Regions from separate parts of the Roseateles flavus genome, predicted to be linked through region 1. Evidence: riboswitches for the same ligand, from Rfam matches in the RefSeq annotation. Region 1 holds a riboswitch; the other holds the start of a gene.
What was found. Region 1 has a riboswitch for cobalamin ahead of ABDJ40_RS10395 (TonB-dependent receptor domain-containing protein). Riboswitches for the same ligand answer to the same signal wherever they lie in the genome.

Region 1 (4,330 bases):
CAAGGGAGGGGCCACCCTCGCCCACGGCCTCATGGCGCTGCGCCTGCACGAGTCCCTGGGCGCGCCTGCCGCAGGCGCGGCACCGCAGGCCTGAGCAGCTCTGCGGATGCGGGGCGGACATCGGGGCTGGGATAATCAGCCCCATGATTCGACTCTTTGTCGGCCTGGGCAACCCAGGCCCTGAATACGAGGACACCCGCCACAACGCCGGCTTCTGGTGGATAGACCAGCTGGCCCGGCGCCTGGGCGGCAGCCTGCAGCTCGACAAGAGCTACTACGGCATGGTGGCCCGCATCAACAACGCCCCCGGTGCCAGCGGCCCCATCTGGCTGCTGCAGCCGCTCACCTACATGAACCTCTCGGGCAAGTCGGTGGCGGCGCTGGCGCGCTTCTTCAAGATCACGCCCGAGGAGATCCTGGCCATCCACGACGAGCTGGACCTCCCCCCCGGCGAGATGAAGATGAAGCAGGGCGGCGGCACCGGCGGCCACAACGGTCTCAAGGACATGCAGGCCCAGCTGGGCTCGGGCAATTTCTGGCGCCTGCGCCTGGGCATCGGCCATCCAGGTCACAAGGGCGAGGTGGCCGCCTATGTGCTGCGCAAGCCGCCGGTTGATGAGCGCATCGGCGTCGAGCAATGCATCGCCAAGAGCCTGGATGCCGTGGAGCTCATGCTCAAGGGCGACATGGCCAAGGCCCTGACCCAGATCCATGCCAAGCCGCCCCGGCCCAAGCCACCGCGCCCCGCCCCCGCCGAGGGCGCACCCGCAGGGTCCGGCGCACTGTCGGCGCCGGGCAGTCCGGCGCCAAAGGCCGCAGCCTCATCGGCAGTCGTGGCCGGCCCGCAGCCAGGCCCACAGCCGACGTCCCCCGCAGCTTCGGCGGCACCTTCGCTGGCCACGGCACTGCCAGCTTCGCCCGCAACGTCTTCCCAGACCGCGCCGACAGGCACGCAGGCGCCAGCCGCAGGGGCCGCCCCCCGCACCGCCCCGTCCCCGGCCAAGGCGGCGGGGGCGCTGTCCTCCGCCTTGTCCTCCGCCCTGGCTTCGGCCCTGGGCAGGAACAAGACCTGACCCCGCTGGCCGGGGCCGCACCATGCAGACGATGCCGCCCCGCGCGATCCTGGCCCTGCTGCTCGGCACGCTGGCGTTGGCCCCCCTCGCGGCGGTGAGCCAGGCTGGCCCCGGCCAGCTCACCCTCTACCGGTGCGGGCCACAGGGGCGCGAGCTGCGCAACACGCCCTGCCCTCAGGAGCCCGGCGCCAGCCAGGTGCTGCACTACGACCCTGGCGATGCGCAGGCCGCGGCGGCCGCGCAGGAGCGGATCCGCCGGGAAGGCCTGCTGATCGAGCGGCAGGCCCGCGAACGCGAAGCGCGGGACCGTGCCGAGCGCCGCGCCGTGGAGCGAGCAGACCCAGGGGTGTCGATGGGGTCCAAGGCTCAGCCCTTGGGCGCAGCCACAGCGGCGCCGGCACCGCCAGCCCCGCAACGCCGGGCCGGGGCCCGCCACGGCAGGCCGCTAGGCAAGACGCCCAACAAGACGCAGCACAAGCCGGAGCCGCTGCCACCACCGCAGAAGGGCGTCGAGCCGGCACCGCAAGGCCCTGCCGCGCAAACGCCCTAGCGCCCTGCGCGGCCCGGGGCCGCGGCGACGGGCAGACGGGCAGACGGGCAGACGGGCAGACGGGCAGACGGGCAGGCCCATGCCCATGCCTCGGGCCTTCGTCCGGGCGCTGCCCATGCGCATGCCCACGGCATGCGCAATGCACCCCCTTCATCGCGCTCCGTCACCCCTGCCCGGGGTCACACACCGGCCCCTACGCCTCGACCGTCGCCGGCGCCCCCGAGTGCTCCTGAGTGCTCCCGGGTGCGCCCGCTGCGGAGGTCCCGCCGCAAGGCTTGACGGCGCCCGGCCCGTGGCGCCGGGGCGGCTTGAGCCCGGTCAAGCCACGCTTTCAGCGATCACTCGGCCAGCCTGGACTAGAATGCGCGCTGTTGGTGCTCGCCCCGACCCATCGGTCAGGGCAGTTAAACGGGAATCAGAAAGGAACGCCTCCACGAGGCCGCCCCAACCTGAGCTGTCCCCGCAACGGTAAGCGGACAAGGCTGCAAGGCCTTCAGTTGCTGCACATGAATCCACTGGTGCCCCGGCACTGGGAAGGATGCAGCGACGCGATCCGCCAGCCCGGATACCGGCCAACGGGTGAGGTGCCTGCGCAAGCAGCGCCTCGTTTTCACAGGAGCCTGCGGGGAAGCTGGCACCTGGACCGCCTCGTAGTCCCGTTTTTCTCATGTCCGCTTCCTTCTTGCGTGCTGCACGCCAGCCTTCGCCTGCGCGCCTGCCTGCCTCCGTCCGTCCCTCCTCCACCCTGAACATGATCGCGCTGGGCCTGCTGGCCCTGTCGGCACAGACCCAGGCGCAGGAAACGCCCAACAAGCTGGGCCAGGTCCAGGTCACCGCCACCCGCTCCAAGCTGGACCTGAGCCAGGTGCTGGCCGACGTCACCGTGCTGACCCGCGCCGACATCGAGCGCCAGGGCTTCGGCAATCTGGTGGACCTGCTGGGTCGCCAGTCTTGCGTCGAGCTCGTGCGCAACGGCAACCCCGGCACCAACACCAGCCTCTTCCTGCGCGGCGCCAACACCCAGCACACCCTGCTGCTGGTGGACGGCGTGCGCATGGACACGCAGTCCGGCTCCGGCGGCGCTGCCTGGGAAGCCATTCCCCTGGCCCAGATCGAGCGCGTGGAGATCGTCCGCGGCGCGGCCAGCAGCGTCTATGGCTCGGATGCCGTGGCGGGCGTGATCCAGGTCTTCACCCGCAAGGGCAAGCGCACGCCCACCGTCGAGATCGGCGCCGGCGTGGGCAGCCTGGGACTGGTCAAGGGCGACCTCAGCGTCAGCGGTGCCGCAGGCGCCCTGGACTACGCCCTGAGCCTGGCCCAGGAAGTGGCCGACGGCTTCAACATCCGCAAGGTCACCAACGATCCCGCCTACAGCCCCGACGTCGACGGCTGGCGCACCCACAGCGTCAACGCCCGCCTGGGCTACCAGCTGGACGCCGGCCAGCGCCTGGAGCTGGTCAACACCTACAGCAGCCTGGACAGCGACTACGACGCCTCGGCCAAGCCCAAGGTCGGCGTGCGCGACCGCAATCTGCATGACACCCACGCCAGCCGCGCCCTCTGGAGCGCCCAGTGGAATGCAGACTGGCAGACCGAAGCCAGCATCGGCGACTCGCGCGAGCGCTACGAGACGCTCAGCAACAACGCCTCCACCTACCTGACCGAGACCCAGGTCCGCCAGTACACCCTGGGCGGCACCGTCAAGCTCCCCGTGGGCCAGCTCAATGCCGTGCTGGAACGCCGCGAGGACAAGCTGATCAACTCCGGCCTGCTGCCCACCACCGGCGGCCAGGTCAAGCGCCACCAGAATGCCGTGGCGGCCAGCTACCTCTACAGCAACAGCAGCATCGACGCCCAGCTGCACCTGCGCCATGACCAGGACAGCGCCTTCGGCGGCATCAACACCGGCACCGTGGCCGCGGGCTGGCGCTTCCTGCCGGGCCTGCGCGCCTGGGCCAGCGCCGGCACCGCCTTCCGCGCCCCCACGCTCTACCAGAGCTTCAGCGAGTACGGCCCCAAGCCCGGCGTGGCCGCCCTCAACCCCGAGCGCGGCCGCAACACCGAGCTGGGCCTCAATTGGAGCCAGGGCGACAGCGAGCTGGGCCTGACGGTCTACAACAACCGCATCCGCGAACTGATCTCCTGGGACAGCAGCTTCGCGGCGAACTGCGTCTCCACCTACGGCGGCTGCTACGGCAACCTGGCCAAGGTGCGCCTGCAGGGCGTGAGCCTGCAGGGCGAGACGATGGTCGCCGGCCTGCGCGTGCAGGGCTCCGTGGACTTCCAGAACCCGCGCGACCTGACCACCGACAAGCTGCTGGGCCGCCGCGCCAAGAAGCACGCCAGCCTACGCCTGGAGAAGACGCTGAACCAGTGGTCCGGCGGCCTGCAGATCCAGGCCCATGGCAGCCGCTTCGACGACAACGCCAACACCAAGCCCCTGGGTGGCTACAGCCTGGTCAATCTGGACCTGAGCTATCGCGTGAACTCGCAAGTGCGCCTGCAGGCCAACATCGACAACGCCTTCAACAAGGACTACGAGACGGCCAAGGGCTATGCGCAGGCACCGCGGACCTTCTTCATCGGCGTGCGCTTCACCCCCACGCTGTAAGGACTCCCCCTGGGCGCTTCGTGCGCCCTCGAGGGGCCCGATCCTGGCCGGAGGGCGCCCTGCGGGCTTCTTCCGCCTGGCGAAGAACCGGGCCTC
Region 2 (4,330 bases), on a different contig from region 1:
CGAGCACACGGCCGTACCGCGCCGGCATGCCCATCGCCAAGGCCCTGGACATCATCGAGTCCGAGCTGGGGAAGCAGTTCGATCTGGCGCTGGGGACCACGTTCCTGCGCATGGGGCGGGATGGCGCCTTCGATGGCATCGTCGGTCACAGCGATGATGGCATCCCGCTGCAGCACTGCCCGGTCTGCGGCCCGACGCTGGTTCGCACGCGCAGCGCGCGCGCCGGACATCACCTGGGCTGCCCTGCCTGCACGGCGCGCTTCACCTGGACTGATGCCGAGCAGGGCCTTCAGGCCCTGCCCACGGGCACCTATGCCGAGGCAGAGGAGCTGGAGCCCGCCCTGGACCGCGCGCAGATCGAGGCGCTGGTGCTCGACTGGGCGGATGCGATGGTCGGCAGTTGACGCACAGCCTGACCCTCGATTTCCTTCGCACGCCGGACGCCCCGGCCTGGCAACGCGGCCCCGCCATCGAGGCCGGGCACCTCTCATGATTCGAATCTGGCAGGGCAACTGCAGCCAGGCACTCAACGCAGTATCAGATAGGGATAGCGGCTGTAGATATCGTGACTACGTTCGTAAGATGTAAGCGCTCGCGAATTCGAGGCGTCCTTTCAAACCCGCTGCATTCCCTTGTACTGTTCGCGAGCACCGTGGCCTGGCTGCATGACGGGAATCTTCATTCGATGATTCCTGCCGTACTGTAGAGATTGTCAGATATCACGCCGCCGTTATCGCCGAGCAGAACTGGCTGATATCTGGTCTGGCAGTTTATATATTTGAACCGCATGTCATGGAGAGCCGCTTTTATCTCCCCTGACGACGGCCACTTATTCAACGGACAGGCAGTTCAAGCCCCTACGTGAAGGAATGACATGACTTCCCTTCTCAGCAGAGTCAAAGTCACAGCCGTGTCTGCGGTGGCCATGCTGCTGCCTGTTTCACAGGCCTATGCGCAACAGTGGCAACAGATGCCGGGGGCTGCCAAAGCAATCGCCGCGGCGGGAGACAAAGGCGCCGTGCTTGTCGGGACCGACGGCGCCTTTTACGTCTCGGGCGCAGCCGGTTCCTGGGATCGGCTCACCCCAACGCCGGGCTGGCCCACACCGAATGCGGTTTCAATCACCTCCTACGATGGATTGAGATGGGGCGTCGTCGATGCTGACGGAAAGTACTGGTCGGTGGCCCAGAACTTCAGCCCCGTCGGTCCGGCGCTCCCCACTTACAACGCCACCCTATCGCCCTCGTGCGATTTTGGTCCGATCAACGTGGCGAGCGGGCGGGGTTCCAGCTTTTTTGCCACCAAGAAAGGTGATGCCTCCAATACTGTTTATCAAAGTTTGGGAGGGTGTGGATCATCACCAGGCTGGACGTCGTATGGAGCAACAAGCAGTGCAATGTCGGTCCCCGCTGGAGCTGCTGGAGCGGCTCAACGCCCTGTTTTGTGGATCGAAACTCTGCGAGCGGCTTATGGCTGCGTTTCTCGAGGGCTTTGCCTGATCGCTGGTGGCGCGGCCGCGCCCAGTGGCGTGCGCCTCCTGGCGGCTGGCAAGAACACCGTTTGGGTCGTCACCTCGCAAGGCAATGGCCAGGATCAACTGGCCAAATACACGTTAGGCAGTCCGGCTTGGAATAACGGAACTTGGGAAACAAAGGTATTGCCGTCCGGTGTCACGAACCTTCTGGGGATTTCCGTGTCAGAGACCGACGCTGTCTGGCTCATTGACAGTCAGAAGCGTATCTGGAAGATGGCGCCGTAGCGCACGGCCACGGCCAGCAGGGCCGACTCAGCCAGTTCCTCGCCTTCAGATCCCCCTGGCCTTGCCTCGCCTCAACAACAGTCGTGTTCATGACATCGCCCGGGCGCCCATCGCCCGCTTCATGCGATGACGAGCGGCCCGCCGGCTGCGCTAGGCCGTGGAAGGCGGCCAGCGCACGTATACTGCGGCCGCACACTGAAGGTGCCAGGTGGTCCGTCCGGACCGGCCTGGTGAAACGGGAAGTTGGTGCGCGGCGCTCCGCCCAGGAGCCCGCAATGCCAACGCTGCCCCCGCAACGGTAAGCAAGGTCAGGGCTGCGCTTGAATCCACTGGACTCCGGTCCGGGAAGGAGCGGCCTGCCGGAGTTCGATACTCCGGACTTGCAAGCCCGGAGACCGGCCCGCAGTGTTTTGGTGCTGATGCTGCGGTGGGCGGCTCGGGCTGTTTGCGCGCCCGGCTTGCCGCCGGATCGTGCCACACCCCTCCTCCTCCCTCACTCGGCGATTCCTGGCTTCAATCCTGCACGGGGCGTGCAGGCCGGAGGGTTTGTCATGCTTCGTTCCCCCTGACCCCAGGCGCTGGCTGCTGAGCCAACTGGCCATGTGCTGACCTTTTCGGGTCAGCGCAGGCCTGAATCCGTCTTCATCTCGAACGGGCTGCGGCGCTGCTGCCGTGCGCCCGCGCCTTCACACACCCGATTGGAAGTCCCCATGCATATCGAACCCGGCCTGCTGGCGCCCGCCAAGCTGCTCTTCGCCAATGGCGCCGCCGCCCTGCTGCTGGCGCACCACGCCCCTGCCCTGCTTCGCCAGCCGGTCCTGGTGCTGCGCAGCGTGCTTGCAGCACTCTTTTTCACCGCCTGCATGCAGCTCGTCCACCTGAAGGTCGGGCCGTCCGAGCTGCATTTCGTGGGGGCCATGCCCATCTATCTGCTGTGCGGCCTGGTGCCCACCCTGTTCGGCTTCGGCCTGGGTCTGCTGGTGCAGGGGCTGCTGTTCGAGCCGCTGGACCTGGTCCATCTGGCGGTCAACGCCCTTTCGCTGATGGTGCCGCTGCTGCTCACCCATCAGTTGCTGGGACGCCGCGACCGGCCCCTGAGCCGCCGCTTCCTCCTGCAGCTCGATGCCACTTACTACGCGGGGGTCACCCTGATGGTGGGCTTTTGGCTGGCCAACGGGCAGACCAGCACGGCGTTGCAGGATTGGGCGATGTTTGCCGCGTCCTACGTCACGGTGGCGCTGGCCGAGCCGCTGCTGAGCGGGCTGCTGGTACGCGGCGCACAGGCCCTGGCACGGCGCCGGGATGCCCTGGTGCGCCTGTGCTGCGATGAACGCATCAGCGCCGGCGCATGAACCGCGCGCCACAGCAGATGCCGGGCGCGGTGTTCTTCGTCGGCGCCGGACCAGGCTCGCCGGACCTGATCACCGTGCGCGGCCGGGATCTCATCGCCCGCGCCGGCGCCATCCTCTATGCCGGGTCCCTGGTCGACGAGGCCGCCACGCGCTGGGCCCCGGCGGGTTGCGTCCTGCGTGACTCCAAGGACATGACGCTGGAGCAGATGTCGGAGTGGCTGATCGAGCAGTCCCGGCAGCACGCCACCGTCGTGCGCCTGCAGACGGGCGATCCCGCGCTGTACGGGGCCCTGATCGAACTGGTGCAGCCCCTGGATGCCGCTGGCGTGGCCATCGAGGTGGTGCCAGGGGTGTCCTCGGCCATGGCGTCGGCGGCCGCGGCTGTGGAAAGCCTGACCCTGCCCGAGGTCACCCAGACGGTGATCTTCACGCGCGTGGAGGGCCGCACGCCCATGCCGGCGGGCGAGAGCCTGGTGGAGCTGGCCCGCCATCGAAGCACGCTGTGCATCTTTCTTTCCATCACCCTGCTGCACAAGGTCGAAGCCGCGCTGCAGGAGGCCGGCTGGCCCTCGGACGCGCCCATGCTGGTGGTCCACAAGGCCAGTTGGCCGGGGCATCAGCGGGTCCTGCGCGGCACGGTGGCAACGATCAAGTCCCTGTGCCGCGAGGCCGGCATCGTCAGCCAGGCCATGGTGATCGCCAGCCCCACCCTGGGCGCGCGTCAGTGGCCAGACCTGGCACGTTCCAAGCTGTACGACCCCAGCTTCACCCATCGCTACCGGCGCGCCAGCGTGCCCACGGAGTCCGCATGAACGACACCACCCTCCTGCTCGTGGGCCATGGCTCGCGCGAGCCCGCCGGCAATGCCGAGATCCACGCCTTTGTCCGCCAATGGCAGGCCCGGCAGCCGGGCTGGCGCATTGAGGTCTGCTTCATCGAGTTCGCGCCTCCGTCCCTGCACGACGGCCTGCTGCAGGCGGCGGCTGGCGCGCGGCGCGTGCTGGTCCTGCCACTGATCCTCAATGCCGCCGGGCACGTGAAGATGGAGATCCCCGAGGCCATCGAGCACGCGCGGGCCCATGCTCCAGGCGTGGACTTTCTCTACGCCCCCCACCTCACGGCCTGCGACCCCATCCTGAAGATCTTGCAGCGGCGTCTGAAGCAGGCCATGGCGGCGCTGGACATGCCGGACCCGCGTGGCACCGGCGTGATCCTGTTG

Region 2: it holds a riboswitch for cobalamin, as region 1 does, so the genes downstream of both, ABDJ40_RS13615 (energy-coupling factor ABC transporter permease) here and ABDJ40_RS10395 (TonB-dependent receptor domain-containing protein) in region 1, are expected to answer to the same signal.

The regions. Positions count from the first base shown of each region.
Region 1 is NZ_JBDPZC010000004.1:109,693-114,022, reverse strand. It holds gene ABDJ40_RS10410 (carboxymuconolactone decarboxylase family protein) at 1-94, shown strand, start outside; partial or broken gene pth (aminoacyl-tRNA hydrolase) at 144-767, shown strand; gene ABDJ40_RS10400 (hypothetical protein) at 1,105-1,623, shown strand; cobalamin riboswitch at 1,979-2,214, shown strand; gene ABDJ40_RS10395 (TonB-dependent receptor domain-containing protein) at 2,291-4,234, shown strand.
Region 2 is NZ_JBDPZC010000006.1:62,431-66,760, forward strand. It holds gene ABDJ40_RS13605 (HD-GYP domain-containing protein) at 1-404, shown strand, start outside; gene ABDJ40_RS13610 (hypothetical protein) at 875-1,759, shown strand; cobalamin riboswitch at 1,950-2,171, shown strand; gene ABDJ40_RS13615 (energy-coupling factor ABC transporter permease) at 2,470-3,111, shown strand; gene cobM (precorrin-4 C(11)-methyltransferase) at 3,108-3,923, shown strand; gene ABDJ40_RS13625 (sirohydrochlorin chelatase) at 3,920-4,330, shown strand, end outside.